4 regions of the Streptomyces sp. NPDC101166 genome follow, and region 1 is predicted to be linked to each of the others. Evidence: riboswitches for the same ligand, from Rfam matches in the RefSeq annotation. Region 1 holds a riboswitch; each other region holds the start of a gene.
The links. A riboswitch is a leader RNA that binds a small molecule or an ion and turns the genes downstream of it on or off. The one in region 1 is predicted to bind cyclic di-AMP.
Positions count from the first base shown of each region.

Region 2: linked by a shared signal. The riboswitch ahead of ACIRS4_RS18895 (NlpC/P60 family protein) and the one ahead of ACIRS4_RS23600 (transglycosylase SLT domain-containing protein) in region 1 are both predicted to bind cyclic di-AMP.
Region 3: linked by a shared signal. The riboswitch ahead of ACIRS4_RS13675 (M23 family metallopeptidase) and the one ahead of ACIRS4_RS23600 (transglycosylase SLT domain-containing protein) in region 1 are both predicted to bind cyclic di-AMP.
Region 4: linked by a shared signal. The riboswitch ahead of ACIRS4_RS04510 (peptidoglycan DD-metalloendopeptidase family protein) and the one ahead of ACIRS4_RS23600 (transglycosylase SLT domain-containing protein) in region 1 are both predicted to bind cyclic di-AMP.

Region 1 is NZ_JBIWPF010000013.1:127,658-134,840, forward strand. It holds gene ACIRS4_RS23580 (ABC transporter permease) at 1-508, opposite strand, end outside; gene ACIRS4_RS23585 (ABC transporter ATP-binding protein) at 495-1,484, opposite strand; gene ACIRS4_RS23590 (outer membrane lipoprotein carrier protein LolA) at 1,545-2,807, opposite strand; gene ACIRS4_RS23595 (polyprenyl synthetase family protein) at 3,149-4,159, opposite strand; cyclic di-AMP (ydaO/yuaA leader) riboswitch at 4,758-4,946, shown strand; gene ACIRS4_RS23600 (transglycosylase SLT domain-containing protein) at 4,950-5,420, shown strand; gene ACIRS4_RS23605 (HAD family hydrolase) at 5,453-6,277, opposite strand; gene ACIRS4_RS23610 (GNAT family N-acetyltransferase) at 6,453-7,183, shown strand, end outside.
Region 2 is NZ_JBIWPF010000010.1:34,599-41,781, forward strand. It holds gene ACIRS4_RS18885 (NlpC/P60 family protein) at 1-802, opposite strand, end outside; gene ACIRS4_RS18890 (hypothetical protein) at 1,306-1,659, shown strand; gene ACIRS4_RS18895 (NlpC/P60 family protein) at 1,721-2,911, opposite strand; cyclic di-AMP (ydaO/yuaA leader) riboswitch at 2,920-3,093, opposite strand; gene pcrA (DNA helicase PcrA) at 3,362-5,851, shown strand; gene ACIRS4_RS18905 (M23 family metallopeptidase) at 5,933-7,183, opposite strand, start outside.
Region 3 is NZ_JBIWPF010000006.1:177,048-184,230, reverse strand. It holds gene ACIRS4_RS13685 (M16 family metallopeptidase) at 1-427, shown strand, start outside; gene ACIRS4_RS13680 (M16 family metallopeptidase) at 424-1,812, shown strand; cyclic di-AMP (ydaO/yuaA leader) riboswitch at 2,005-2,172, shown strand; gene ACIRS4_RS13675 (M23 family metallopeptidase) at 2,186-2,947, shown strand; gene ACIRS4_RS13670 (GntR family transcriptional regulator) at 3,179-3,871, shown strand; gene ACIRS4_RS13665 (HPr family phosphocarrier protein) at 4,151-4,432, opposite strand; gene ACIRS4_RS13660 (GNAT family N-acetyltransferase) at 4,610-7,183, shown strand, end outside.
Region 4 is NZ_JBIWPF010000002.1:30,740-37,922, reverse strand. It holds gene ACIRS4_RS04530 (helix-turn-helix domain-containing protein) at 1-102, shown strand, start outside; gene ACIRS4_RS04525 (DUF6126 family protein) at 99-218, shown strand; gene ACIRS4_RS04520 (tyrosine-protein phosphatase) at 253-1,050, opposite strand; gene ACIRS4_RS04515 (alpha-galactosidase) at 1,872-3,968, shown strand; cyclic di-AMP (ydaO/yuaA leader) riboswitch at 4,275-4,433, shown strand; gene ACIRS4_RS04510 (peptidoglycan DD-metalloendopeptidase family protein) at 4,438-5,433, shown strand; gene ACIRS4_RS04505 (DUF6250 domain-containing protein) at 5,612-6,337, shown strand; gene ACIRS4_RS04500 (SGNH/GDSL hydrolase family protein) at 6,464-7,183, shown strand, end outside.

The sequences.
Region 1 (7,183 bases):
ACAGCAGGGTGCCGACGGCGAGGGCCGACACGGCGACGACGAGGGTGGCGAGCAGGCAGAAGGCCATGGTGGTCGCGTACTTGGCGAGGAGGAGGCGGGTGCGGCCGGCGGGGGCGACCAGGAGGTAGCGCAGCGTGCCCGCGTCGGCCTCGCCGGCGATCGAGTCGCCCGCGACGACGCCGACGGCCATCGGGAGGAAGAAGGGGAGCGTCGCCGCCAGCGCGGTGAACACCAGGAACAGGCCGTTGTTGGTGATCTGCGCGACGAACGCCGGCCCTTCGCCGCCACCGCCTCCCCCGCCGCCCCCTCCCGAGCCGTCGCCGGTCTCCATCTTCACCGCGATGCCCACGAGCACCGGCACGGCGGCCAGCACGCCCAGCAGGGCGAGGGTGCGCCAGCGGCGGAGGGTGGTGACGAACTCGCTGCGGAAGAGACCGAGCGTCCACAGCGCACGGGGCGGCCGGGCGATCGCGCTCCCCCGATCCGGTGCGAGTTCAGCCCGCGACATCGAATCCCTCTCCCGTGAGTGCCACGAACGCGTCCTCCAGGGAGGCGCGTTCCACGCCGAAGCCTCGGACGCGGACGCCCGCGTCGACCAACGCGGCGTTGAGATCGGCCGGTTCGAGCTCCCCGGGCTCGCCCGTGACCCGGTCCTCGGCGACGACGACGTCCCCGACGCCCTGTTCCTTCAGCACCCGGGCCGCCTCCGCCGGGTCCGGGGTGGAGACGACGAGCCGCCCGCGCGCGCGGGCCGCCAGGTCCGCGACCGGGCCCTGGATGAGAAGCCGTCCGCGGGCCATCACGGCCGCGTGCGTGCACACCTGCTCGATCTCGTCGAGCAGGTGGGAGGAGAGGAAGACGGTGGTGCCGTCGGCGGCGAGTTCCCTGACCAGGACCCGGATCTCCCGCATGCCCTGCGGGTCGAGCCCGTTGGTCGGCTCGTCCAGGACGAGCAGCCGGCGGGGCTGGAGCAGGGCGGCGGCCAGGCCCAGCCGCTGCTTCATGCCGAGCGAGTACGCCTTGGCCTTCTTTCCGGCGGCCGCGGTCAGCCCCACCCGCTCCAGGGCCTCGGCGACCCGGTCGCGCCGGGTGCGGGGGTCTGCTGTCGGGTCGGCGGCGTCGTAGCGCAGGAGGTTGTCCCGGCCGGACAGGTGGCCGTAGAGGGCGGGGCCCTCGATGAGGGCCCCGACGTGCGGCAGGACGGCGCGGGAGGCGCGCGGCATGGGCCGCCCGAGCACCCGCGCCGTGCCGGAGGTGGGCTCGATCAGGCCCATCAGCATGCGGATCGTGGTGGTCTTGCCGGAGCCGTTCGGACCGAGGAAGCCGAAGACGCTGCCCGCCGGGACGGTCAGATCGAGACCGTCCACGGCGAGCTGACCGCCGCGGTAGCGCTTGGTGAGGCCGCGGGTGCGGATGACGGCGTCGTCGGCGTCCGGGGTCACAAGCGCCGCCTGCGCCACCGCGCCGTCCGCGACCTCGTCCATCGGCTCCCCCGATCGTCGGTTCACGTCAGCGTACTCGGGCCGTTTCCCACCGCCCGGCTCTCACCGCCCGGCGTCCGCCGCCTTGACGAGGGCGTCCTTGGTGACGGCCCCGACGTAGACCTTGCCGTCGTCCGTGACGAGGGCGTTGATCAGCCGGGTGGAGAAGACGGTGCCGGAGCCGAACTTTCCGGTGACCTTGTCGCCGAAGGAGTCCAGGAAGCCGCCGAAGGCGCCCGCCTCGGGGGTCTTGCCGGAGGGCACGCCCTCGCCGCCGGTGTCGAAGGTGGCGATCGAGGTCCAGCCCTCGCCGAGGACGTTGAGACCGGCGAGGTCCCGGCCGAGGCCCTCCTCGTCGGCCGTGCCCGGCCGGCCGGGCGTCCCGCCCTCGTGCCCGGGGGCCTTGCCCGGCTGCCCGGGAGCCTTGTCCCCGCCTCCGGCCGGACCGTCCTCGTCCGCCTCGGTGACCTTCGCGCCCTTCGGCGGGGTGAAGTCGAAGGTGGAGGCGGCGGGCCTGGCGAACGTCACCTGGGTGAAGCCGACGTCCACGACGGCGGCGCCGCCCGCGGCGGGGGTCAGCGTGAACTTCAGCGGCAGCCCCGTCTTCGCGTCCACGGCCACACTGATCGCGCCGACGGTCGAGCCGGACTGCTTCGGCCTCACGAGCAGCTTGTAGGCGTCCCGGCCGGCGACCCGCACGGTGCCGTCCACGGTCACGGAGGTGGTGTCGTCGACGGCCTTGAGGGCCTCGTCGGCGAAGTCCTTGGGCGTGGCGGGAGCCGCGTCGTGACCGTCGCGTCCCTCCTCGGCGGTGGAGTGGTAGACCTGGTTGGAGGCGCTGTCGTACCCCCACACGTCCTTGCCGTCGTGGATGAGGCTGTACTCGGCGGCGTTCTCCAGCAGCGACAGCTTCTGCCGGTCGGGGCCGTCGGCGGCGACCCGCAAGGTGTGCGTGCCGGCCGCGAGTTCGGTCAGCTTGGCGGACGGGTCGGCGGACGACGCGTCGCCCTTCTTGCCGGCCGCTCCGGAGAGCAGCCCGCTCTCCAGTCCGCCCAGGTCGGGCAGGCCGAGGTCGGTGGTGATCTTCACGGTGCCGGACAGTTGCTGGACGTCCGAGGCGGCGATCTTCTGGATGAGCTGCTGTGCGGTGATCTTCGGCAGGTCGGGGTCGCCCGAGTCGGCGAGCGCCGGGACGAGCCCGATCGTCGCCGCCGCGACGCCCACCACGGTGACCGGGACGACGTACCGCACGGCCTTGCGTCGTCCGACGGGCAGGTCGTCGGCCTCCCCGGCGTGCGTGCGGTCGTCGGATGCGAACGGTGCCATGTGTGCCTTACCTCCGTCGTCGGCGGCGGCTGGTCATCTCGGGTGCGACGGTCCCCACCACAAGCCGCCATTCTCACCCGAATCGGTGAGCGGTGGTGATTTCCGTGGTTTCCATATGACCAAACAACCCGCCTCGATACGTCAACCCGAGGGCGCAACTCCGCGTACGCCTGCGGTATGACACGGGGGTTGGGCGGGTGGAGGGACCCGTAGGGGATGGGGGCGCCCATGGGTGAGGAGGCGTCACCCGTCCGGTTGCACCACCAGGTCACCCCTCGCGGCGCACCACCACGTCACCCGCCGGTGCGCCACGGCGGCACCCCGCCCGGCGCACCACGGCGTCACCCCGCCCGGTGCACCACCGCGTCGCACAGCTCCAGCAGCGCCCGCTTCGCCTCGCAGTCGGGCAGCGGCGCCAGCGCGGCCCGCGCCTCCTTGGCGTACCGCACGGTGTCCGCGCGGGCCTGCTCCAGCGCCGGGTGGGCCCGGAGGGCGGCCAGCGCCTCCGCGTGCCGTGCGTCGTCGCTGAGGTCGGAGTCGAGCAGTTCGCAGAGCGCGATGTCCTCGGGCATCGACAGCCGGTCCGCGCGCTCCCGCAGCCGCAGCACCGGCAGCGTGGGGATGCCCTCCCGCAGGTCCGTCCCGGGCGTCTTCCCCGACTCGTGCGAGTCCGAGGCGATGTCCAGGACGTCGTCCGCGAGCTGGAAGGCGACCCCGAGCCGCTCCCCGTACTGGGTGAGCACGTCGACGACCGTCTCGTCGGCGCCGGACATCATCGCGCCGAAGCGGCACGCCACTGCGACCAGCGAGCCGGTCTTGCCGCCCAGCACGTCGAGGTAGTGCTCGACCGGGTCGCGGCCGTCCGTGGGACCTGCCGTCTCCAGGATCTGGCCGGTGACCAGCCGTTCGAACGCCTCCGCCTGCACCCGGACCGCCTCGGGCCCGAGGTCGGCGAGGATGTGGGAGGCGCGGGCGAAGAGGAAGTCGCCGGTGAGCACCGCGACCGAGTTGCCCCACCGCGTGTTCGCGCTGGACACCCCGCGCCGCACCTCGGCCTCGTCCATCACGTCGTCGTGGTACAGCGTGGCCAGGTGGGTCAGCTCGACCACCACGGCGGACGGCACGATGCCCGGCGCGTGCCGGTCGCCGAACTGCGCCGACAGCATCACCAGCAGCGGCCGGAACCGCTTCCCGCCCGCCTTCACCAGATGCTGCGCGGCCTCGGTGATGAAGGGGACCGCGCTCTTGGTGGCCTCGAACAGGCCTTCCTCGACAGCCGCCAATCCGGCCTGGACATCGGCTTCCAGAGCCTGGTCCCGCACGCTCAGCCCAAACGGCCCGACGACGGTCACGAGGGGTCTCCTGTCTGCTGGTGTCCGCTGGCGCTTACACGGTTTGTCGATAGGTCGCTGACATCACTCAAGTCAGCGTATCCGGTCATGTTTCGATCACCGATAAGCCCCCACGTCCCCCGGCCCCACGTCGCTCGACCGGGAGGTGCCGCGTCCGGCTCGCGAAGCGCCGGTACCCCGGAAACCACCCCCCACCCCGCCCGCCGGCGACGTCCACCGGTGTGTGCCGAATCTCACGGCGCGCACTAAATAAATCGGAACCAGAGCATCAAATCAGACATTCCGCTCCGTGAATTCCATCGGATTTCGCTCACGCCCTTTTAAAAGGGACTTGGAACCTGATGTCCGATTTAGTCACCCTTGTCATCACGGGTGAGTTGGCTCACTTCACCGGCGGAGACACGGGTGGTCGCACGCCCCCGGATCCCCTGCGGCGTCACGCGAGTTGACTCTTGCCGAATGCAAAGGATCAAGCAGCCCATAAACACCAGACCAAGGTCAATAGGGGTTTTCCACGACTCCGACACTTGTTTCGGACATGTGCTCTCGCATACGTTCCCGGCCAGCCGGACAGACGCCTCATCCTGCCGCCGTCCGGCTACTCCCATCGACGAACCACTCGCGCACGGCAGGAGCGGGGGACCCAGGCAGAACGCCGGACCGCAGTACGTCACGCATGTACCGGTCCGGCTCGGGGTGAAGTCGTGTCGCCGTGCCCCACGGCGCCGACCGGGCAGCTCCCGCCCGAACCCGACAGCTCACCCCGCAGGCGCCGGAGAGGAACGTCCCCATGTCCGCTGCCGCTCAGCACCGCCGCCGCTTCACCCGTGCCATCGCCGTCGCCTGCGCCGGCGTCGCCGCGCTCGCCCTTCCCCTCGCCGGAGCGAGCACCGCCTCGGCGGCCACCACCGCCGTCCCCGAGACCACGCTCGCCGGCTACCCCAACAACCTGGACGGCTGGATCCGCCAGTCGCTCGCCATCATGGCCGAGAAGAAGATCCCGGGCACCTATCACGGCATCTACCGCAACATCATCCGGGAGTCCTCGGGCAACCCGAACGCCATCAACCTGTGGGACTCCAACGCGGCCAAGGGGACCCCGTCCAAGGGCCTGCTCCAGGTCATCGACCCGACCTTCGCCGCGTACCACGTCGCCGGCACCGCGTACGACCCGTACGACCCGGTCGCCAACATCACCGCCGCCTGCAACTACGCCGCCGCCCGGTACGGCTCCATCGACAACGTCTTCGGCGCGTACTAGGGGTACCCCTGGAACCCGTAGGACCCGTGCGCCTAGGGGAAGAGTCGTTCGAGGACGACGGCCACGCCGTCGTCCTCGTTCGACGCCGTCACCTCGTCGGCCACCGCCTTGAGCTCGGGATGGGCGTTGGCCATCGCCACGCCGCGCGCCGCCCAGTCGAACATGGGGATGTCGTTGGGCATGTCGCCGAAGGCGAGCGTGTCCTGTGGCCGCAGCCCCAGGTGCTCGGCGGCCAGGGCGAGTCCCGTCGCCTTGGTGACGCCGGACGGCTGGAGTTCCACCGTGCCCGGCCCCGACATGGTGACGGTGGCGAGCGAACCGACCACCGAGCGGGCCGTCGCCGCCAACTCGTCGTCGCACAGGGTGGGATGGCGCAGCAGCACCTTGCTGATCGGCTCGCACCACAGGTCCTCCCGCGAGCCGACCCGCAGGGCCGGCAGGGTCGGGTGCGGCATCCGGTAGCCCGGCTCGATGAGGGTCAGCCCGTCGACGCCGTTCTGGTCGACGGCCGCGTACACCTGACCGACCTCGGCCTCGATCTTGCCCAGGGCCACCTCGGCCAGCTCCCGGTCCAGGGTGACCGACCACAGCAGGCGGTCCGCCCCGATGTCGTACACCTGCGCGCCCTGTCCGCACACCGCGAGCCCCCTGCTCCGCAGGATCCGCAGCAGCGGCCGCACCCGTGGCGCCGGGCGGCCGGTCACCACAAGGTGGCGGGCGCCGGCGGCCGCCACCCTTGCGAGCGCGTCGAGCGACCGGTCGGAGAACGTGTCGTCGTCGCGGAGCAGTGTTCCGTCCAGGTCGGTGGCGATGAGGGAGTACGCGGAGCGCGCGGCATATGCGTGAGGTGCGGCCATGACCAGAGAATACGGATCCCGGACACCCTCAACTCACCGCCGATTCAACCGTTCCGGAGGGAGGGAAAGGGCGGTTCTGCACCGGTTGGCAACAACATGGTCCGCTACCTACCGCTCGCACCGTCTGGAGGGGTACCGTCCACAGTGTCCGGGGGGACTTGATCGGGGGGTCAGGTTGAGCAGTGGACGTATTCGTGTGTCGGATCCGGAGGATCTCGGCGAGGGGGAGCGGGAGCGGTGGCGCGCGCTGCGCGCGGCGTCGACCGCTCCACGGAACCCCTTCATGGAACCCGAATTCGCCGCCGCCGTGGGGCGTGTGCGCCCGCGCACGCGCGTGGCGGTGGTGTACGAGGGGCGCGAACCGGCCGGTTTCCTGCCCCACGAGCGGGGCCCGCTGGGTCAGGGACAGGCCCTCGCGTACGGCGTCTGCGACGCGCAGGGGGCCGTACTGAGCCCAGGGCTCGGGCTCGACGCGGCCGAACTGATGCGTGCCTGCTCCCTGTCGAGCTTCGCCTTCGACAACCTGGAGGCGGAACAGGGCCTGTTCACACGGTACGCGGCGGCCGAGTACGCCTCCTACGTCATCGACGTGGAGAAGGGGTACGAGACCTACGAGTCCGTCCTGCGCGCCCAGTCGCCGAAGTTCCTGAAGACGACGCTGGCCAAGGAGCGCAGGCTCGGACGGCAGGCCGGAGCGCTGCGGTTCGTGTTCGACGAACGGGATCCCGCCGCGCTGCGCACGCTCATGGCGTGGAAGTCCGCCCAGTACCGGCGCACCGGCCGCCGGGACCGGTTCGCCCGACAGTGGATCACCCGGCTCGTGCACCGGCTCGCGACACAGACGCGCGCCCCCGACTGCTCCGGCGCGCTGTCCGTCCTCTACGCCGGCGGGCGGCCCGTCGCCGC
Region 2 (7,183 bases), on a different contig from region 1:
CGGTCGCGCCCCACACATAGGGGCTGCCGAGCTTGGAGTAGGCGTAGGACACGGCCTCCGCCGCACGGGAGTTGGGCGCCTTCGCGGTGGCGGAGCCGAGGGCCGGGAGGGCGTCGCGGGCGCCGGCGGAGCCGCGTGAGACACGCGTGCCCGTGCCGCCGCCCGGCTCCTCGTCGTCGAACTCGGCCCGTTCCCGCGCCGTGAGCCGGGCCAGCAGGTCGCGCGCGGCGTCCAGCTTGCCGGTGATCGTCTTCTTGTGCCGCCGCAGTTCGGCCTGGCGCTTCTTGAGCGAGGTCAGCTCCACTCGCGCGGCGCCGCGCAGCTGCTCGACCTCGCGGAACTGCTCGCGGACCCGGGCGACGGCGCCGGACTGCCGGTCGCCGGCCCGCTCGGCGAAGGCGGCGCCGTCGAGGTAGGCGTCGGGGTCGTCGGAGAGGAAGAGCTGCATCGCGGGATCGAGGCCGCCGCCGCGGTACTGGGCGGCGGCGATCGTGCCGAGCGCCTCGCGCGCCGTGTTCAGCCGCAGTTCCCTGCGGGCGGCCTCGTCCTGTAAGCCCTTCAGCCGCCGTTCGGTGGCCGTCGCCTTCTCCTGTGCCCCGTTGTACTTCTCGGTGGCGGCCTCCGCCTCCTGGTACAGCTTGTCGACCTTGGCCTTCACCTGCGCCGGGGTGGGCTGGGGAGCGGCGATCCCCGCCCCTTCGAATGCCGTCGCGCCCGCCGCGCCGGCGAGGGCGATGGTGGCCGCCGTTCGGACCGTATGGCCGCCGAGCGAGCGCTGTCTCGGCTTGCGGTGCGCTGCCACGTGGGACTGCACGTCCTTTCGTACGACCGCCTCGTCGGTACGGCCGTCGGCTGGGGCCGGGCCGGGGGCCCGTGCCCGCCGTGGGGAGCGGACGGACGTACAGCCGCGGGGAGCGGCTGACGCGTCCGGCGGCGGCCCGCTCAGGGAAGCGGACGCACCGCCGGACTTTCGGCGGTGGTGGCCGACTGCCGTCCCTGGTCCGGACGGCGGTGGGGAGCCGGTCACCTGGGGGAGGACGCTAGGCCCGGCGATGTCGGGTCGGTAACGAGATGTACGGAAGTGACACCAGTGGACTGAAGGGTGACCGGACATGGTCGTCGGGCCGGTCCGAAGCCGTCGGTTTCGCGCACTGCGCTGACCGATGCGGCGCTTTCGGGGCAGATTCCGACGGCGGGCTGCTATGCGGCGCATATATGCGAGACCCGCGCGAGGGGTGGGCGCGGGTGCGCGAGGGGTGGGCCGGTGTCGGGCGGCGACCGCACCGCTGACTAGCATCCGGCTCCATGGACGTACTCATCCATCTCTTCGTCGGCCTGCACATCATCGGCATCGCCGCGCTCCTCGGCGGCTTCCTCACCCAGATGAAGGCGATGGGCCGGGGCACGGCCCGTTTCGTCCCCGCGATGCTGCACGGCGCGGCGACGATGCTGGTCACCGGTGTCGTCCTGGTCGGCCTCAATCAGGCGGACGACCAGGCCGTCAACAACATCAAGATCGGTGTGAAGCTCGCCCTGCTGGTCGTGATCCTCGGTCTCGTCTATGTGAAGCGGGACGAGGAGAGCGTGGAGAAGCCGCTGTTCGGGCTGGTCGGGGCGCTGACCGTGGCCAACGTCTTCATCGCGGTCCTCTGGACCTGACGCGGCGCGGGCCGCTGCCACGCCCGGCCGGCGACCCCGTGCCCGCGCCGAGGCCTCCGGCTCAGGCCGGCCGGACCACGCTGTGGATCGCGGACTCCCCGTCGTAGAACACCGACTCCTCGCGCACGTACGCCCCGGGCTTGGGCGCGTGGATCATCATGCCGTTGCCGATGTAGAGGCCCACGTGGGTGACGTCGTCGTAGAAGAAGATCAGGTCGCCCGGCAGGGCGTCGGCCAGGGAGACCGTCGTGCCGGCGCCGACCTGGTCGTAGGTGGTGCGAGGGAGGGAGACTCCGGCGGCCTTCCACGCGGCCTGGGTGAGACCGGAGCAGTCGTAGGAATCGGGCCCGGTGGCGCCCCAGACGTACGGCTTGCCGATCTGCGCGCGGGCGAAGCTGAGCGCCTTCCCCGCCTTGGTGCCGTACGAGGCGTCGGCGGTCGAGGAGGAGGCTGACGACGAGGGCGCCGAAGGCGCCGAGGGCGACGACGAGGGCGTGTCCGAGCCCGCGGAGCCGGCGCTCTCCTCCTGCGCCGCCCGCTCGGCCGCCTGCTGCCGCGCCAGCTCCGCCGCCTTGCGGGCGGCCTCCTGCTGTCTGCGCTTCTCGATCTCGGCGAGCCGCGCCTTCTCCTGCGCCGTCAGCTGCGACAGCAGCACGCGCGCGTCGCTGAGCTTCTTCTGGACGGTGGCCTTGGCGGTCTTCAGGTCGTTCTGGGAGGTGGTGAGCGTCTGAAGGCTCCGGGACGCCTCCTGCCGCTTCTTCATCGTCGCCGACTGCTCGGTGACGTAGGCGTCGACCGACTCCTTCTGGCGGCTGGTCAGCCGGTCCATCAGCTGCGTCTGGTCGAAGTAGTCCTGCGGGGTGTCCGCGAGCAGGAAGGTCGCGGTGTCGGGCGTGGAGGCGCCGGTGCGGTACTGCGCGGCGGCGAAGGAACCCAGCTCCTCGCGCGCCTCGTTGAGCTTCTCGGTGCGCCGGGCGACGTCGTCGAGGAGGCCGTCCACGCGCGTGCGTTGCTGGGCCGTCTTCTCCTTGGCGGCGTTGTACTTCTCGGTCGCCGACTCCGCCTGCCGGTAGAGGTCGCCGACCTTCTTCTCGACCTCTTCCAGACTCGGCTTGCCGTCGGCGGAGGGCGCGGCCTGGGCCGTCTGCGAGAGCAGCGCCACGGAGGCGAGGGCGGCGGTGGCGAGGGCGGGGGTGCGTATGCCCGCTACGCGCGTAACCGGCGAGCGTGGCTTGCGGTGCTGCGACGCCAAGGGAGGCGACTCCTTCCGTGCTCCGCCTACCGGGTTAGCTGTCGGGTTCGGGCGGGTGCTTCGGAAGGGTTGCCCTACGGCCGCGCCCTCGCGGGGCGGGCGGCCGATTCACCCCAAGGTCTCGGTGGGTCCCCGGCTCCGGCTGCCGCGAGGGCGCGCGCCGGACTCGGCGGAGGCCGCGCGGTCCGGCGGGGTTCGCCGGTGTGGGGCGTACGGCCTTCCCGGCACGGTAGCCAACTGGTGTGGCCCCTGTGAAGGTTGATGGGTGATATGCCCCGATACATTTTCGTGACTCTCAGTCAGGGCTTCGGCGTTCTGTGATCGATACGGCGGGTTCGGTGACCTTTTCCATGCTCTGGGCGATTGATTCATCATGTTCATGCCCGTCGAGCGGTGATGTTCCCGGGACGGCGGCGGGTTGTCGGTGCGGCACCCTAGACTCGGAGAGCGATGAGCAGCCTCTTTGACGACAGCTTCCTGGCGGACCTCCAGGCCCCGCGCGGCCATGAGGAGGAGCCCCCGCCTCCGCCCGAGGACGATCACGCTCCGGAGTCGGTTCCGGACGATCTGTTCGGCGGGAAGTTCGACGTGCCCCCGGACCGGGACGCCCACTACCGTGACGGCGCCCCCCGCCCGGTCATCGACGCCGCCGCGCTCCTGGACGGGCTCAACGACAACCAGCGCGCCGCCGTCGTCCACGCCGGCGCGCCGCTGCTCATCGTCGCCGGCGCCGGCTCCGGCAAGACGCGTGTGCTGACCCACCGCATCGCCCACCTCCTCGCCGAGCGGGACGTCCACCCCGGGCAGATCCTCGCGATCACCTTCACCAACAAGGCCGCGGGCGAGATGAAGGAGCGCGTCGAGCAGCTCGTCGGCCCCCGCGCGAACGCGATGTGGGTGATGACGTTCCACAGCGCGTGCGTGCGCATCCTGCGCCGCGAGAGCAAGAAGCTCGGCTTCACCTCGTCGTTCTCGATCTACGACGCCGCCGACTCCAAGCGACTGATGGCCCTGGTCTGCCGCGACCTGGACCTCGACCCGAAGCGCTACCCGCCCAAGTCCTTCAGCGCCAAGATCAGCAACCTGAAGAACGAGCTGATCGACGAGGAGGACTTCGCTGCCCAGGCCGCCGACGGCTTCGAGAAGACCCTCGCCCAGGCCTACGCGATGTACCAGTCGCGGCTGCGGGAGGCGAACGCCCTCGACTTCGACGACCTGATCATGACGACGGTCAACCTCCTCCGCGCGTTCCCCGACGTTGCCGAGCACTACCGCCGCCGCTTCCGGCACGTCCTGGTCGACGAGTACCAGGACACCAACCACGCCCAGTACGCCCTGGTCCGCGAGCTCGTCGGCACCTCCGAGCACCCCGTCGACGTGCCGCCCAGCACCTACGACGTGCCGCCGGCCGAGCTGTGCGTCGTGGGCGACGCCGACCAGTCGATCTACGCCTTCCGCGGCGCGACCATCCGCAACATCCTCCAGTTCGAGGAGGACTACCCGGACGCGACGACGATCCTGCTGGAGCAGAACTACCGCTCCACCCAGACGATCCTGTCCGCCGCCAACGCGGTCATCGAGCGCAACGAGTCCCGCCGCCCCAAGAACCTGTGGACCAACGCGGGCGAGGGCGCGCGCATCACCGGCTATGTCGCCGACACCGAGCACGACGAGGCGCAGTTCGTCGCCGACGAGATAGACCGCCTCACGGACGCGGGCGACGCGAAGGCCAAGGACGTCGCCGTCTTCTACCGCACCAACGCGCAGTCCCGTGTCTTCGAAGAGGTCTTCATCCGCGTCGGCCTGCCCTACAAGGTCGTCGGCGGCGTCCGCTTCTACGAGCGCAAGGAGGTCCGGGACGTCCTGGCCTACCTGCGGGTCCTCGCCAATCCGGAGGACTCGGTGCCGCTGCGCCGCATCCTCAACGTGCCCAAGCGCGGCATCGGCGAGCGCGCCGAGGCCATGGTCGACGCCCTGTCCCAGCGGGAGAAGATCAGCTTCCCGCAGGCTCTGAAGCGGGTCGACGAGGCCTACGGCATGGCCGCGCGGTCGACCAACGCCGTGAAGCGGTTCAACGTGCTGATGGACGAACTGCGCACCATCGTCGAGTCGGGCGCGGGACCGGCCACCGTGCTGGAGGCGGTCCTCGAACGCACCGGCTACCTGGCCGAGTTGCAGGCCTCCACCGACCCGCAGGACGAGACGCGCATCGAGAACCTCCAGGAACTCGCCGCGGTGGCCCTGGAGTTCGAGCAGGAGTCGGGGGAGGCCGAGACGCCCGCCTCGCTCGCCGAGTTCCTGGAGCGGGTCGCGCTCGTCGCCGACTCCGACCAGATCCCCGACGAGGACGAGGACGGCTCGGGCGTCATCACGTTGATGACCCTGCACACGGCCAAGGGCCTGGAGTTCCCGGTCGTCTTCCTCACCGGCATGGAGGACGGCGTCTTCCCCCATATGCGCGCCCTCGGCCAGACCAAGGAACTGGAGGAGGAGCGCCGCCTGGCCTACGTCGGCATCACCCGCGCGCGTGAGCGGCTGTACCTCACGCGGTCCGCGATGCGCAGCGCCTGGGGCCAGCCCTCGTACAACCCGCCCTCCCGGTTCCTGGAGGAGATCCCGGCCACGCACGTCGACTGGAAGCGCACCGGCGCGACCTCGCCCCGGTCCTCCGGCGGCCCGGTGTCCTCGGTGGCGGCCTCGCTGTCGTCGTCCCGCTCCCGGTCCTCGGCAGCCGGCGCGTCCGGCTTCGCCACCCGGCGCACGGCGGACAAGCCGGTCGTCTCCCTGGCCGTCGGCGACCGTGTCACCCACGACCAGTTCGGGCTCGGCACGGTCGTCGCCGTGAAGGGCACGGGCGCGAACGCCGAGGCCACGATCGACTTCGGCGACGTCAAGCCCAAGCGGCTGCTGCTGCGGTACGCGCCGGTGGAGAAGCTCTGACATGACGGAGAGCCCCCGCCGCGACGGAGTCCGTCACGGCGGGGGCTCACCGAAAGGCGGTGCCGGAAGGGCCTGGCTCGCCTACGTCGGGTCCAGGCCGTGGCTGCGCAGCCACGGAAGGGGGTCGACCGAGCTGCCCCCGCCGGGCCGGACCTCGAAGTGCAGGTGCGGACCGGTCGAGTTGCCGGAGTTCCCGGAGTACGCGATCGGCTCGCCGGCCTTCACCTTGATCCCGGAGGAGACGCGGTAGCTGGAGAGGTGGCAGTACCAGGTCTCCGTGCCGTCCTTCGCCGTCAGGATCAGCATGTTGCCGTAGGCGACGTTGTACTGAGTGCGCACGGTGCCGTCGGTCGCGGCCATCACGGTCGTGCCGTAGGAGACCGGGAAGTCGATGCCGGTGTGCTGGGACATCCAGTTGATGCCGGACTGGCCGTACAGGGCGCTGAGCCCGTGCGCGGCGACCGGCAGGGCGTACTTGGGGCGCAGCCGCTCCTTGCGGGCCGCCTCCGCGATCGCCTTCTTGCGGTCGGCCTCCTGCTGCGCCTTGAGGTCGATGCGCTCCTGGGTGCGGCTGACGCGGTCGCCGAAGTCGTCGGCCTCGGCGCTCAGCGTCTGGAGCTGCGCGTCCAGCTTGTTGTTGGCGGCGGACGGCTTCACCGGCTGCGCCTCGGCGGCGGACGCCGTGGTCTCCGTGTCGTCGCCGCCGGTCAGCGTGCCGACGGAGGCGGCGGCGATCCCGGCGACGCCCATCACGCAGGCCGAGGGGACGGCCACGGTGAGGAGCGCGGAACGCTTCGCGGGCGAGCGGCGCCGGGAGCGGTTGGCGGCGCGGGCGGCGACCCGGGAGGCGGGGGCCGGAGCGGTCTCCTCCTGGTCGTCGAGGAGGGGGGCGTCGGGGACGGCGGTCAGCTCACCGGTGGCGGCCGGGTCGCCGTCGTCGTAGGCGAGAGCGTCGTCGTACGCGCCGTTCTCGTCGTACGAACCCGTCTCGTCGTACGCGCCTGGCTCGACGGCTTCGAAAGTGGAGGTGGCCTGCTGGTCGAACGGCACCTCGTGCTGGTGCTCGTACTCCTCGGCGCCCGGGGCGGGGACACCGCCGTCGGAGTTCCACTGGGTGGCGTCGTAGGCGCCGGTGTCGAAGGCCTGCGTGCCCCATTCCCACTGCTGGGTCTGGTCGGCCGGGCCGCTCGACCGCTCGGGCTGCTGCCAGGCGCTCGCGTCCCACTGGCCGCTGGTGTCGGGGGCCGGGGACTGCTGCGGGATGGCGGACAGCTGCTGGTCCGTGGACCAGGCGGTCGTGTCGTAGGCGCCCGTGTCGTAGGCGGCGTGGTG
Region 3 (7,183 bases), on a different contig from region 1:
GCGCCTCGCGGGAGCGCCCTCCCTGGGCTGGCTGGACGTGAAGACCTCCGGCGACGTCGAGGTGCCCGTCATCGAGACCGCCATCGACGAGGAGCTCGCCCGGTTCGCCGAAGAGGGGCCCACGGACGAGGAGATGGAGCGCGCCCAGGCGCAGTTGGAACGCGAGTGGCTGGACCGGCTGGGCACGGTCGCCGGCCGCGCCGACGAACTGTGCCGGTTCGCCGTGCTGTTCGGTGACCCGCAGCTCGCCCTGACCGCCGTCCAGCGCGTGCTGGACGTGACGGCGCAGGAGGTGCGCGAGGTCGCGAAGGCCCGGCTGCGCCCCGACAATCGCGCGGTGCTGGTGTACGAGCCCACGGAGGGCACGGAGAGCGCCGAAGACGCCGCGACCACCGCCGACGACCACGACGAGGAGGCGGCCAAGTGACCGAGCTCGCCACGATGGACTTCCACCCCCAGCCGCAGGCGGGCGACGCCAAGCCGTGGGCGTTCCCGGCCCCCGAGCGCGGAACCCTCGACAACGGGCTGACCGTCCTGCACTGCCACCGCCCCGGCCAGCAGGTCGTCGCCGTCGAGGTCCTCCTCGACGCGCCCCTGGACGCCGAGCCGGCCGGCCTCGACGGCGTCGCCACGATCATGGCGCGCGCCTTCTCCGAGGGCACCGACAAGCACTCCGCCGAGGAGTTCGCCGCCGAGCTGGAGCGCTGCGGCGCCACCCTCGACGCCCACGCCGACCACCCCGGCGTCCGCGTGAGCCTGGAGGTCCCGGCCTCCCGGCTGGCCAAGGCCCTCGGTCTGGTCGCCGACGCCCTCAGGGCGCCCGCGTTCGCCGACAGCGAGGTCGAGCGCCTCGTCCGCAACCGCCTGGACGAGATCCCGCACGAGCTGGCCAACCCCTCCCGGCGCGCGGCCAAGGAGCTCTCCAGGGAGCTGTTCCCGGCCGACGCGCGCATGTCGCGCCCGCGTCAGGGCACCGCGGAGACGGTCGAGAACATCGACTCCGCGGCCGTGCGCGCCTTCTACGAGAAGCACGTCCGCCCCGCCACGGCCACCGCCGTGATCGTCGGCGACCTCACCGACGTCGACCTGGCGGCGCTCCTCGGCGACACCCTGGGCGCGTGGACGGGTTCCGCCGCGCAGCCGCGCCCGGTGCCGCCGGTCACCGCCGACGACAACGGCCGGGTCGTCATCGTGGACCGCCCCGGCGCCGTCCAGACGCAGCTGCTGATCGGCCGGATCGGACCCGACCGGCACGCACGCGTGTGGCCCGCGCAGGTGCTCGGCACGTACTGCCTCGGCGGCACCCTCACCTCCCGCCTGGACCGCGTCCTGCGCGAGGAGAAGGGCTACACCTACGGCGTGCGCGCCTTCGGACAGGTCCTGCGGTCCGCTCCGGACGGCTCGGGCGCCGCCATGCTCGCCATCAGCGGCTCGGTCGACACCCCCAACACCGGCCCCGCGCTGGGCGACCTCTGGCAGGTGCTGCGCACGCTGGCCGAGGGCGGGCTGACCGACGCCGAGCGCGACGTCGCGGTGCAGAACCTCGTCGGCGTGGCGCCGCTGAAGTACGAGACCGCCGCGGCCGTCGCCGCCACGCTCGCCGACCAGGTCGAGCAGCACCTGCCGGACGACTTCCAGGCGACGCTCTATCAGCAGCTCGCCGCCACCGGCACCGTGGAGGCCACCGCGGCCGCCGTGAGCGCCTTCCCGGTGGATCGTCTGGTGACCGTGCTCGTCGGTGACGCGGCGCAGATCAAGGAGCCGGTCGAGGCCCTCGGCATCGGCGAGGTGAAGGTCGTCACGGCCGACTGACGCACAGGCACGCGTGGAGCCCCGGTGACGTTGTGCGTCATCGGGGCTCCGTGATGTCCGAATTGAGGGAGTGACTGCCCGTCTGCCCTGTGGGATGCGCTACAAAAGGCGGCTTTCGTTTGGGAATTGAAGGCGGCCGCGTCTAGGTTCGTCCGGGCTGTTCGTCGGGCACTGCGCCGCACCCGCGGCACCGGACAGCCATCGCCGAGTCCCCGTACGGCGCGAGCCAGGGGAGCCGGGGACCCACCTGTGAAGTCCCTGGGGTGAATCGGACGCCCGCGCGAGTCGCGAGGGGGTCCGTAGGAGACCTTCCTGCTCCGAACCCGTCAGCTAACCCGGTAGGCGAGAGGGAAGGAAAGGACCGCTCAACTTCATGGCGTTCACCTGCGCCACCGGGAAGCACCGTCGTCCCGGTCGGATGCGGCGCACCTCCGCGCGCGCGGCGAGCATCGCCGCACTGACCACCACGGGCGTCATCGCCACCGTCGCCTCCGGCTCCGCCGTCGCCGCCGAGCCCACGCCCTCCGTCGAGCAGACCGGCCTCGTCCCGGTCGTCACCGTCGGCGACTCCATCGCCCAGCAGGTCGACGACCAGGCCGCCGCCCAGCAGCAGGCGGCCCAGGAGGCCGCCGAGGTGAAGAAGGCCGCCGTCATGGCGGCCATGAAGGTCAGGGAAGAGCGGGCGGCCCGGGCGCGCGCCGCCCGCGCCGCCGAGCGCAAGCGCCTGAACACCTTCGTCCCGCCGATCAGCGGCTCGTACGTCTCCACGGGCTACAAGTCCGGCGGCTCCCTGTGGTCCTCCGGCAGCCACACCGGCATCGACTTCCACGCCTCCAGCGGCACCACCGTGCACGCCGTCGGGCTCGGCACCGTCGTCGAGGCCGGCTGGGGCGGCGCCTACGGCAACCAGGTCGTGATCCGGATGAGCGACGGCACGTACACCCAGTACGGCCATCTGTCGTCCATCGGCGTCTCGGTCGGCGAGAAGGTCACCCCGGGCCGGCAGATCGGCCTGTCGGGCGCCACCGGCAACGTCACCGGCCCGCACCTGCACTTCGAGGCCCGCACCAGCCCGGAGTACGGCTCGGACATCGACCCCGTCGCCTACCTCCGCAAGCACGGCGTGAACGTCTGACGCCGCACGGCGCACCGGACCCACAGCCCCGGCCCGTCAGGGACGCATCGACAGCGTCCCTGACGGGCCGGGGCTTTCGTGGTCGCGCGCTTTCCCCGCTTCACCGCCTCCGCTGTCCAAAAAATATCCATGGATTCCGGCCCGCCATCGGAAATTCCCGCACATTGCAATAGAGTCACGGAACGGGCGTCGCTCGTCGACGTTTCACGGGGACAAAGGCGGAGGTCGGTCATGCGTATTCCGGCGCACTCGGTGTGCACGGCCATCCGGGACGACATCGTCGCGGGTGTCTACGAGCGCGGCAGCCGCCTCACCGAGGAACTCCTCGCCCGCCGGTACGGCGTCTCGCGCGTCCCTGTCCGCGAGGCCCTGCGCACGCTGGAGGCGGAGGGCTTCGTGGTCACGCGCCGGCACGCGGGCGCGTGCGTCGCGGAACCGACCGAGCAGGAGGCCGCCGACCTGCTGGAGATGCGCCTGCTGCTGGAGCCGCTCGGCGCCTCCCGGGCCGCCCAGCGGCGCACCGAGGCGCATCTGAAGGTACTGCGCGGCCTGGTCCGGCTGGGTCAGGAGCGCGCCAGGCGGGGCGGCAGCGAGGATCTGCGCTCCCTGGGCGGCTGGTTCCACGAGACGCTCGCCCAGGCCTGCGGCAGTCATGCCCTGTCCTCCACGCTGACCCGGCTGCGCCACAAGATCGCCTGGATGTACGCGGTGGAGGCGCCGGCCGACCCGGTGGAGTCATGGGCGGAGCACGGCGCGATCGTGGACGCGGTGGCGCGCGGCGACGGGGAGCGGGCGCGGGCGATCACGGCGCTGCACACCGAGCGCGCCGCCGCCGCGCATCGGCTGCGCTTCGCCGGCGGGGGCGGGGCGGAGCGTGTGAGGACTTCGCAACACGCCGTCAACATGTCAGGCCGCCGGCATTAACACGGGAGCCGTATACAAAGAGGGGATATTCGGCGGGACGTATTTCCGCTGCCTTTTCATGTTGCGCGCCCGGAATTGACCGGCCGCGCTCTTCGGGCGTCCGCGAATCCCTCTGCGGGCCTTTTCCGTCCCGGTCGGCGGTGACGCATTCCCCAAGAATTCTGCCGGTAATTGCGGCCGGCCGGCGAGTGGCCGGCGAAGGGCCTGCGGGGGGCTGAAACGGCGAAGCCGCGCCGCCCGGGTGGGGCGACGCGGCTCCATGGGTGCCGCGAGCGTGGCTCAGACGGTCTCGGGAAGCTCCTCGAGGCCCTCGGAGACCAGCTTGGCCAGCCGGTCCAGGGCGGCGTCCGCGCCCTCGGCGTCGGAGGCGAGGACGATCTCCTCGCCGCCCTGGGCGCCCAGACCGAGGACGGCCAGCATGGACGCCGCGTTGACGGGGTCGCCGCCCGCCTTGGCGATCGTCACCGGGACGCCTGCGGCCGTGGCGGCTCGGACGAAGATGGAGGCGGGGCGGGCGTGAAGGCCCTCGGCCCAGCCGACGTTGACGCGGCGCTCAGCCATGTGATGCTGCCCTTCGCTGTTCAGGGTTGTCTAGACCAGTGTTCCACACGTGAAGCAAGCCCGGAACGGGCTCGTCCCGCTCCGCCGGCGGACGTAGGATCGCGGCCTCGACCCCACGGTTTCGTCCTCACAGACTGCCTCGCGCCGTTGTCGTACGCGAGCCGTACTCTGGGCCCCATGCAGAGCGCGCCGGACCGGCACGAGTACCCCGCCCACTGGGAAGCCGACGTGGTGCTGCGCGACGGCGGCACCGCGCGCATCCGCCCCATCACCGTCGATGACGCCGAGCGCCTGGTCAGCTTCTACGAGCAGGTCTCGGACGAGTCGAAGTACTACCGCTTCTTCGCGCCCTACCCGCGTCTGTCCGCCAAGGACGTCCACCGCTTCACGCACCACGACTTTGTGGACCGGGTGGGACTCGCGGCCACGGTCGGCGGCGAGTTCATCGCCACCGTACGCTATGACCGCATCGGCGCCGACGGCATGCCCGCCTCCGCACCCGCGGACGAGGCCGAGGTCGCCTTCCTCGTGCAGGACGCCCACCAGGGCAGGGGCGTCGCCTCGGCGCTGCTGGAGCACATCGGGGCCGTCGCCCGCGAGCGCGGCATCCGTCGGTTCGCCGCCGAGGTGCTCCCCGCCAACAGCAAGATGATCAAGGTGTTCACGGACGCCGGGTACACCCAGAAGCGCAGCTTCGAGGACGGCGTCGTCCGTCTGGAGTTCGACCTCGAACCCACCGAACGCTCCCTGGCGGTGCAGCGCGCGCGTGAACAGCGCGCCGAGGCCCGCTCCGTACGACGGCTCCTGGCCCCCGGCTCGGTCGCCGTCGTCGGCGTCGGCCGCGCGCCCGGCGGCGTCGGCCGCGGCGTCCTCGGCAACCTGCGCGACGCGGGTTTCACGGGGCGCCTGTACGCGGTGAACAAGGCGTTCCCCGAGGACCTCGAGGAGATCGACGCGGTACCCGCCCACCGGTCCGTGGGAGAGATCGAGGCACACGTCGACCTCGCGGTCGTCGCCGTCCCCGCCGAGCACGTGCCCGAGGTGGTCGCCGAATGCGGTGAACACGGCGTGCAGGGACTCGTCGTGCTCGCCGCCGGCTACGCCGAGAGCGGCCCCGAAGGGCGCGAGCGCCAGCGCGCACTCGTCCGCCAGGCGCGCGCGTACGGAATGCGGATCATCGGCCCCAACGCCTTCGGGATCGTCAACACCGCACCGACGGTGCGGCTCAACGCCTCACTGGCGCCGGAGATGCCGCGGCCCGGCCGCATCGGCTTGTTCGCCCAGTCCGGCGCCATCGGCGTCGCCCTCCTGTCCCGCCTGCACCGGCGCGGCGGAGGCGTCACCGGCGTCACCGGCGTGTCCACGTTCATCTCCTCCGGCAACCGCGCCGACGTCTCCGGCAACGACGTCCTCCAGTACTGGTACGACGACCCCGACACCGACGTCGCCCTGATGTACCTGGAGTCCATCGGCAATCCCCGCAAGTTCACCCGCCTGGCACGCCGTACGGCGGCGGCGAAGCCCCTGGTGGTCGTGCAGGGCGCCGGATCCGCGCCGCAGGGCCACGCCGTACGGGCCACACGGCTGCCGCACGCGACCGTGTCCGCGCTGCTGCGGCAGGCCGGGGTGATCCGGGTGGAGACCATCACCGAACTCGTCGACGCCGGCCTGCTGCTCGCCCGCCAGCCGCTGCCGAACGGCCCCCGGGTGGCCATCCTCGGCAACTCCGAGTCGCTGGGCCTGCTGACGTACGACGCGTGCCTCTCCCAGGGCCTGCGCCCGCTGCGGCCGCGGGACCTGACCACCCAGGCCACGGCGGAGGACTTCCACGCGGCGCTGGCCCGCGCCCTGGCCGACGACACGTGCGACGCGGTGGTGGTCACGGCGATCCCCGCGATCGGCGAGGGATCGCCCGGGGACGCGGAGCTGGCCGAGGCGCTGCGCACGGCCGCGGCCGCCGGCCCCGCCAAGCCGGTGCTCGTCGTGCACGTGGAACTCGGCGGCCTCGCGGAGGCCCTGTCGGCAGCCGCCGGCACGGCCCCCCGCGCGCGTGCCGCCGCGACCACGGAGCCGCATTCCCATCCGGCCCCGCCCCGCACGGCCGACGCGCCCGCGCCCCCCGCGTCCCGGCCCCCGGGCTCCACGCCGTCCCCGGCCGGCGCCCCCGAGGGTGCTCACCTCATCCCCGCCTATCCCGCCGCCGAACGCGCGGTCCGCGCCCTCTCCGAAGCCGTGAGGTACGCGCACTGGCGCCGCGAGGCCGCCGACCCCGGCAAGGTGCCCGAGTACGACGACATCGACGAGAGGGGCGCCGCCGAGCTGATCGACGGGCTGCTCGCGCGCGGGCAGGGCCTCACCCTCGGCGCCGACGAGACCCGTGAGCTCCTCGGCCGTTACGGGGTCCACGTGCGCCCGGCCGTCCCGGCGCCCACCCCCGACGAGGCCGCGCGAGCCGCCGACGCCCTCGGCTACCCCGTCGCCCTCAAAGCCACCGCCCCCCACCTGCGCCACCGCGCCGACCTGGGCGGCGTCCGCCTCGACCTCGCCGACGAAGAGCAACTGCGCCGCTCCTACGCCGAGTTGACGGAGCTCTTCGGCAGCGCAGAGGAACTGCGCCCGGTCGTCCAGGCCATGGCGCCGCGCGGAGTCGACACGGTCGTCCGCGCGGTGATCGACCCGGCGGCCGGCGCGGTGCTCTCCTTCGGTCTCGCCGGAGCCGCATCCCAACTGCTCGGGGACATGGCGCACCGC
Region 4 (7,183 bases), on a different contig from region 1:
GCACGCGACCCCGACGGGGTCGACCTGCTCTTCGTCCACACCCTGCTGCAGAGCCCGACGGCCGCCCTGTGCCTCGGCCCCACCCCTGGAGGGACGTCATGAACGACATCGAGGAGAGGTTCCCGCGCGGGATCTGGATCCGTCTGTTCATCTACATCGCCGTGGGACACGCCCTCGCCGCGTTCATCTGGCTGCTGTTCGAGGTCGGCGCGAAGTAGCGCGGCGGCCGGACGGGCGCAGGGCGCGGACCCCTCAGTCGAGGAGCCGCTCCCGGAGCCGCTCCCGGGTCTGCTCCGTGAGCCCGAGGCCCTGCTCCAGATAGGGGTCGACGCCGCCCCAGGTCGCCTCGATGGTCTCGAGCGCCGCCGTGAGGTACTCCGCGCGGGCGTCGAACAGGGGGCCGAGCAGCTCCATGACCTCGGGGGAGTAGGTGTCCGCGGAGGCGCCGCTGCGGCGCACCTTGTAGCGGCGGTGCTTGGCGTTGGACTCCAGGTAGTCGACGAGGATCGCGTCGCGCTCCACGCCCAGCGCGAGCAGCGTCACCGCGACGGACAGGCCGGCGCGGTCCTTGCCCGCCGCGCAGTGCATCAGCACGGGGACGCTGTCCTCGGCCAGCGCGTGCAGCACCCGGGAGTGCTCGGCCGTGCGCTGTGTGATGATCGAGCGGTAGGAGGCGATCATCCGGCCGGCGGCCTTGCCGTCGCCCAGGATCCGGCGCAGCTGGTCGATGTCGCCGTCGCGGACCATCTTCCAGAACTCCGCGCCGTCCGCCGGGTCGGACAGCGGCAGGTTCACGTTGCGCACGCCCGGCAGCTCGACGTCCGGGCCCTCCAGCCTGAGGTCCGCCGCGTTGCGGAAGTCGAAGATCGTGTGCAGGCCGAGGGAGGCCAGGAACGCGGCGTCCTCGCCGGTCGCGTGCGCGAGGTGGCCGCTGCGGAACAGCACGCCGTGCCGCACCTTGCGGCCGTCGGCGGTCGGCAGACCGCCCACGTCACGGAAGTTGCGCACACCGGCCAGCTCGGGCTCGGTCGACGGGATCTGCTGCGTCACGGGGGCTCCCTCCCGGTCGGTCCCCGTCGGCGCGGCTCGGTGACCGACGGAACTTCCTTGACCATACGACATCGATTCGCGCCCCCGGCAGCCGTCCACCGCCCGCCACCGCACGTCGAACGGCCACCTCCCGAGGCCGCTTCGGCGGTGCCCGCCCGTTCTGTGCGAGGCCGCTTCCCCGGTGCGCGCCCGTTTCAAGCGAGGCCGCTTCGGCGGTGCGCGCCCGTTTCAAGCGAGGCCGCTTCGGCGGTGCCCGCCCGTTCCACGCGAGGCCGCACAGACAGTGCGCCAAGGCCCGGCCGAGCCCGCCCACGCACCGTGAACAGGCCCGACCCAGGCGGCGCCCGCCCAGCTCCGTACGCGGCCCGACCCACGCGGCGCCTGTCCGGGCCGTGTGAGCCCGGCTCACGCGCTGGGTGGGTCCGGATTCCGAGGCCGGTCATGCTGGGTTTGCTCGGTCCCGTGCGGGGCTCGGCTCACGTGGCGTCTGCCTGGGCCGTCTGAGCCGGGCTCAGACGCTGGGTGGGCCCGGGTTTCGAGGCCGGTGGTGCTGGGTTTGCTCGGTCCCGTGCGGGGCCCGGACGTGGCATCCGCCCAGGGCCATGTGAGCCCGGCTCACGCGCCGGGCGCTCCTGGGTCCCGAGAGGCCGGTCACGGCCCTGTGCGAGCTCCGGCTCACCCTGCGTCCTCCGGTCCGCCCGAGGCGGCCCACCCGGCGTCACCCGTTCCCCCGCAGCGCGTCCCGTGACGTTTGCTCAGTGAACGCCGACGTCGGATGATGTCGACGATTGATCGCACCTGTTCGAATCAGTGGGGGTTTCATGTCCGAGTCCGACGCCGACGGCCGTACCTGGCTCCTCTCCGGGCCCGCCAGCAGCTACGCCGTCCATGTCACCGAGACCGACGAGCTCGTGCACCTGCACTGGGGCCCCCGGATGGAGCTCGCCGACGCGCAGGCGCTGGCCGTGCGCCCGCTGCCGGACTACTGGGCCTTCGAGTCCCCCCTCGACGGCCGCGAGGAGTACCCCGTGGAGGGCGGGGCCCGCTTCGTGCGGCCCGCCCTGTCGGTGCGCACCGCCGGGCGGCGCGGCACCGAGTGGAGCTTCGTCGGCCACGAGACGCACGGCGGCGAGGAGGGCGACGAGCTGCGGCTGCGCTTCCGCGACGGCCGGCTGGCCGTCACCCTGCACTACCGGATGCGGGGCGACGTCGTGGAGCGCTGGGCGACGCTTCGCCACGAGGGCGAGCAGGGCGACGAGCCGCTGGAACTGCTGCGCGCCGACTCCGCCGTCTGGACCCTGCCCGACCGCGACGGCTGGCGGCTGTCCCAGCTGCACGGCCGCTGGGCCGCGGAGTCCCGGCTCACCCGCGCGCCCCTCACCTATGGCGAGAAGGTCATCGGCAGCCGCCGAGGCCACACGAGTCACCAGCACCTGCCCTGGGTCGCCCTGGACGCCGACGCCACCGAGGAGCGCGGCGAGGTCTACGGCTGCGCCCTGGGCTGGTCCGGGTCCTGGCGGATCTCCGTCGCCCAACTGCCCGACGCGCGCGTGCAGATCACCGGCGGAGCCGGCTACGACGACTCGGGCCTGCTGCGGCTCGCGCCCGGCGAGGAATTCACCACCCCCGTGTTCGCCGGCCTGTGGACCGACGAGGGCTTCGGGGGCGCCAGCCGCGCCTGGCACGCCTACCAGCGCGCCCATGTGATCCCGGACGCCGAGCGCGACCGGCCGGTGCTGTTCAACTCCTGGGAGGCCACCTACTTCGACATCTCCGAGGAGCAGCAGGCCACCCTCGCCCGCCGCGCCGCGGCCGTCGGCGTCGAGCTGTTCGTGGTCGACGACGGCTGGTTCGGCGCGCGCACCGGCGACCACGCGGGGCTCGGCGACTGGACGCCCAACCCCGACCGCTTCCCCAAGGGCCTGAAGCCGCTCGCCGAGTACGTGCACGCGCTCGGCATGCAGTTCGGCATCTGGGTCGAGCCCGAGATGGTCAACCCGGACAGCGACCTGTACCGGGCGCACCCCGACTGGGTGCAGTTCCAACCGGGACGCAGGCGGACGGAACTGCGCAACCAGCTGGTCCTCAACCTCGCCCGCGAGGACGTCCAGGAGTACCTGTGGCAGCGCCTCGACACCCTGCTCTCGAGTGCGCCCATCGACTACGTCAAGTGGGACTTCAACCGCTGCTTCACCGACGCCGGCTGGCCGGACGACCCGTATCCGCAGCGGCTCTGGGTGGACCATGTGCGCGGTCTGTACGCCCTGTTGGACCGGCTGCGGGCGGCGCACCCCGGCGTCGCCTTCGAGTCCTGCTCGGGCGGCGGCGGGCGGATCGACCTCGGGATCATGAGCCGTACGGACCAGGTGTGGACCTCCGACAACACCGATCCGCTGGACCGGCTCGCCATCCAGCACGGCTTCAGCCAGATCCATCCCGCGCGAGTGATGGCCGCCTGGGTCACCGACAGCCCCAACACCCAGCTCAACGGCCGGGTCAGCTCGCTGCGGTTCCGGTTCGTCAGCGCGATGGCGGGAGTGCTCGGCGTCGGCGGAGACCTGTCCGAATGGACCGAGGAGGAACTCGCCGAGGCCCGGCACTGGGTGGATCTCTACAAGGAGATCCGGCCCCTCGTCCAGCACGGCGATCTTCACCGGCTGCGCGCCCCCGAGGGCGGGCTGAGCGCGGTGCAGTACGTGCGCGGGGAGGACGAGAGCGTCGTGCTCGCCTGGCTCCAGGCGCAGCGCTACGGCGAGCCGGCGCCGGCGGTGCGGTTGCGCGGCCTCGACCCGAAGGCGTCGTACGAATGCCTCGAAACGGGCGAAGTGCACCGAGGTGCGGTGCTGTTGCATCACGGGTTGCGCACGGGACTGCGCGGTGACCTCGATGCGACGGTTATCCGCCTGCGTCGCATCTGAGTGCTCTGTCCGAATTTGAAGTCCTTCATTCAACTCGGTCTGAAATAAGGGGCGCTGGAGCGGTGCGGCGTGAGCAGCGTCATATTCGTGACCGTGCGTCGTTGGTCATGTTCACGTAATTCATGGAGTTTTCATGGGTGTTTCCGCAGAATCCGTCACCTGGTGCACGCAGTGTGACGGGAGTGCGGCGCAGCGGATCACGTCGAGGGCGTCACCGGCGCAACCTTCGCTTGTCGCCGCGTGTCCCAGTCGCTTACGTTTCACGCCAATCCGGACGGACGCCGAATCCTGCCGCCGACCGGAACCCGCAGACACTCACCCGTCCACGGCAGGAGCGGGGGACCCACAGGCACGACCGCCTGTTCCGGTCTCCGGAACAGGCTTGGGGTAAAGCCGCGCTCCGGCGCGGCCGGGCATCTCCAGCCCGCACCCGACAGCTCACCTCGCAGGCGCCGGAGAGGAACCCGCCATGCCCGCGAAGGGTAAGCACCGCCGTCCCAAGGCCCCGCGCTTCAGCCGTTCCATCGCCGCCGCCGGCACCGGCGGCGCGGCTCTCGCCCTCCCGCTCATCGGCGCCGCCGGCGCCCACGCGGCCCCCGCCCAGTCGGCGGCCCAGTCCGTCTCCTCCGTCTCGGACAAGCCCGTGCAGACCGTTCCGGTCGCGCAGCGCACGGCCGCGACCGACGCCCCGGCCGCGGCGAACACCACGACCTACACGGTCCGGTCCGGCGACTACCTCTCCAGGATCGCGGACGAGCAGCACGTGCGCGGAGGCTGGCAGAAGCTGTACGCCGACAACCGCGAGGTCGTCGGCGAGGACCCCTCGCTCATCCACCCCGGTCTGAAGCTGTCGATCGGCAAGCGGGCGGGCGGTTCCGCGGGCAGCGCCGGTTCCGCCGGTGACACGGCGTCGAAGAGCTCGCGCTCCGCGCACTCCTCGAAGTCGTCCGCCTCGAAGTCCTCGGCGTCCTCGAAGTCGTCGCACTCCTCGCACTCCTCGAAGTCCGCCACGAAGGCGTCGGCCGGGCAGAGCGCCCACGGCGGCGGCAACGTCTCCGGTTTCCACCTCCCCGTGTCCAACCCCGCCGTCGGCACCCCGTACCGGATGTCCGGCAGCATGTGGTCCAGCGGCTACCACACAGGCGTCGACTTCGTCGTCCCGACCGGCACCTCCCTCAAGGCCGTCGGCGCGGGCACGGTCGTCTCCGCGGGCTGGGGCGGCGCGTACGGCAACCAGGTCGTCATCCGGCTCGCAGACGGCTACTACGCCCAGTACGCCCACCTCTCCGCGCTCTCCGTCTCGGCCGGCCAGAGCGTCTTCGCCGGCCAGCAGATCGGCCTCTCCGGCGCGACCGGCAACGTGACCGGGCCGCACCTGCACTTCGAGATCCGCACCACGCCGAACTACGGCTCCGACGTCGACCCGGTCGCCTACCTCCGCTCGCACGGCGTCTCCGTCGGCTGAGAGGGGGCCCGGCGGCCGCCGCGAGTCCCTGATCGTCGTATCGCGGTCTCGTGGCATGGCTCCCGCGGTGTCGACAGCGGTGGCGGAGCGAGGGCACAGTGAGCTCCGCCCCTCGGCGGGCAAGCGCTTACCCGCGCTGTCCGCCGTACTCCGCGCGTCACAAAGGAGCCGTTCCCCCATGACGACCTCGCGCAGAGCGTTCGGCGCCCTGGCCGCCGGCGCCGCCCTCGCCGCGATCGCCCCCGCGGTCACCGCGAACGCCGCTCCCGTCGACGGCCGAGCGCCCCGGCGCCGTCGGCTGGTCGCCCACGACGACTTCCGGCACGGCCTGTGCCGATGGGCCGTGGAACTGGAGAAGGGCGGCACGGTCGCCGCCTCCCGGGGGACCCTCGAGGTGGACGTGCCCGCCGGCGCGACGATCTGGTACCGGAAGCGGCTCGAAGGACCGTGCGTCCTTCAGTACACCGCGACCCCCGTCTCCGCCGGCGGGGCCAACGACCGCGTCTCCGACCTCAACAACTTCTGGAACGCCGTCGACGTCCGCTCCCCGGACGACCTCTTCGCCACGTCCAGGGGCGGCGCCCTCGCGGAGTACGACCACCTCGAGACGTACTACGTCGGCTACGGCGCCAACTCCAACACCACGACCCGGATGCGCCGTTACGTCGGCCGGCCGGGAGAGCGGCCGCTGCTGTACGACTACAGCGAGCCGCTGCTCGTCGCGGGCGAGCCGAACCGTGTCCGCATCGTCTCCGACGGCTCCACGGTCCAGTGGTGGAACAACGGGCGGCTCGTGTTCGACCACACCGACCCCGAGCCCTACACCGGCGGGCACTTCGCGTTCCGCACCACGTGGAGCCACTTCCGCATCAACGACTTCCGCGTGTGGTCCCTTATTCCTTGATTGGCAAATTCTTTAAGAGTGTCCTTTCTCACCGCCAGTCAACCCCTGCCTACGGTCGCGTAGGTCACATTCGAAGGTGAATCATGCACGGTTGTGGCAGACGATTCGAAGAGTGACAGCAGATCAGTGATCGGGTCGTACGTGGCGGTGGGGGACAGCTTCACCGAGGGCGTCGGCGACCCCGGGCCCGACGGGGCGTTCGTCGGCTGGGCCGACCGGTTCGCGGTACTGCTCGCGGACCGGCGGCCGGAGGGCGACTTCCGGTACGCGAACCTCGCGGTGCGCGGCAAGCTGCTCGACCAGATCATGGCCGACCAGTTGCCGAGGGCCGTCGAACTCGCGCCCGACCTCGTCTCCTTCTGCGCGGGCGGCAACGACATCCTCCGTCCGGGCACCGACCCGGACGAGGTGGCCGAGCGGTTCGAGCGGGCGATCGCCGAACTCACCGCCGTATGCGGCACGGTCATGGTGACGACCGGCTTCGACACCCGTGGCGTCCCCGTCCTCAAGCACCTGCGCGGCAAGATCGCCACGTACAACGGGCACGTCCGCGCCGTCGCCGACCGCTACGGCTGTCCGGTGCTGGACCTGTGGTCGCTGAGGTCCGTGCAGGACCGGCGGGCCTGGGACCACGACCGGCTCCACCTCTCCCCGGAGGGGCACACGCGCGTGGCGCTGCGCGCCGGCCAGGCGCTCGGCCTGGAGGTCCCGGCCGACCCGGAGCAGCCCTGGCCGCCGCTGCCGCCCCGCGGCGCCCTCGACGTCCGCCGCGACGACGTGCAGTGGGCGCGCGAGTACCTCGTGCCGTGGATCGGCCGCAGGCTGCGCGGGGAGTCCTCCGGGGAC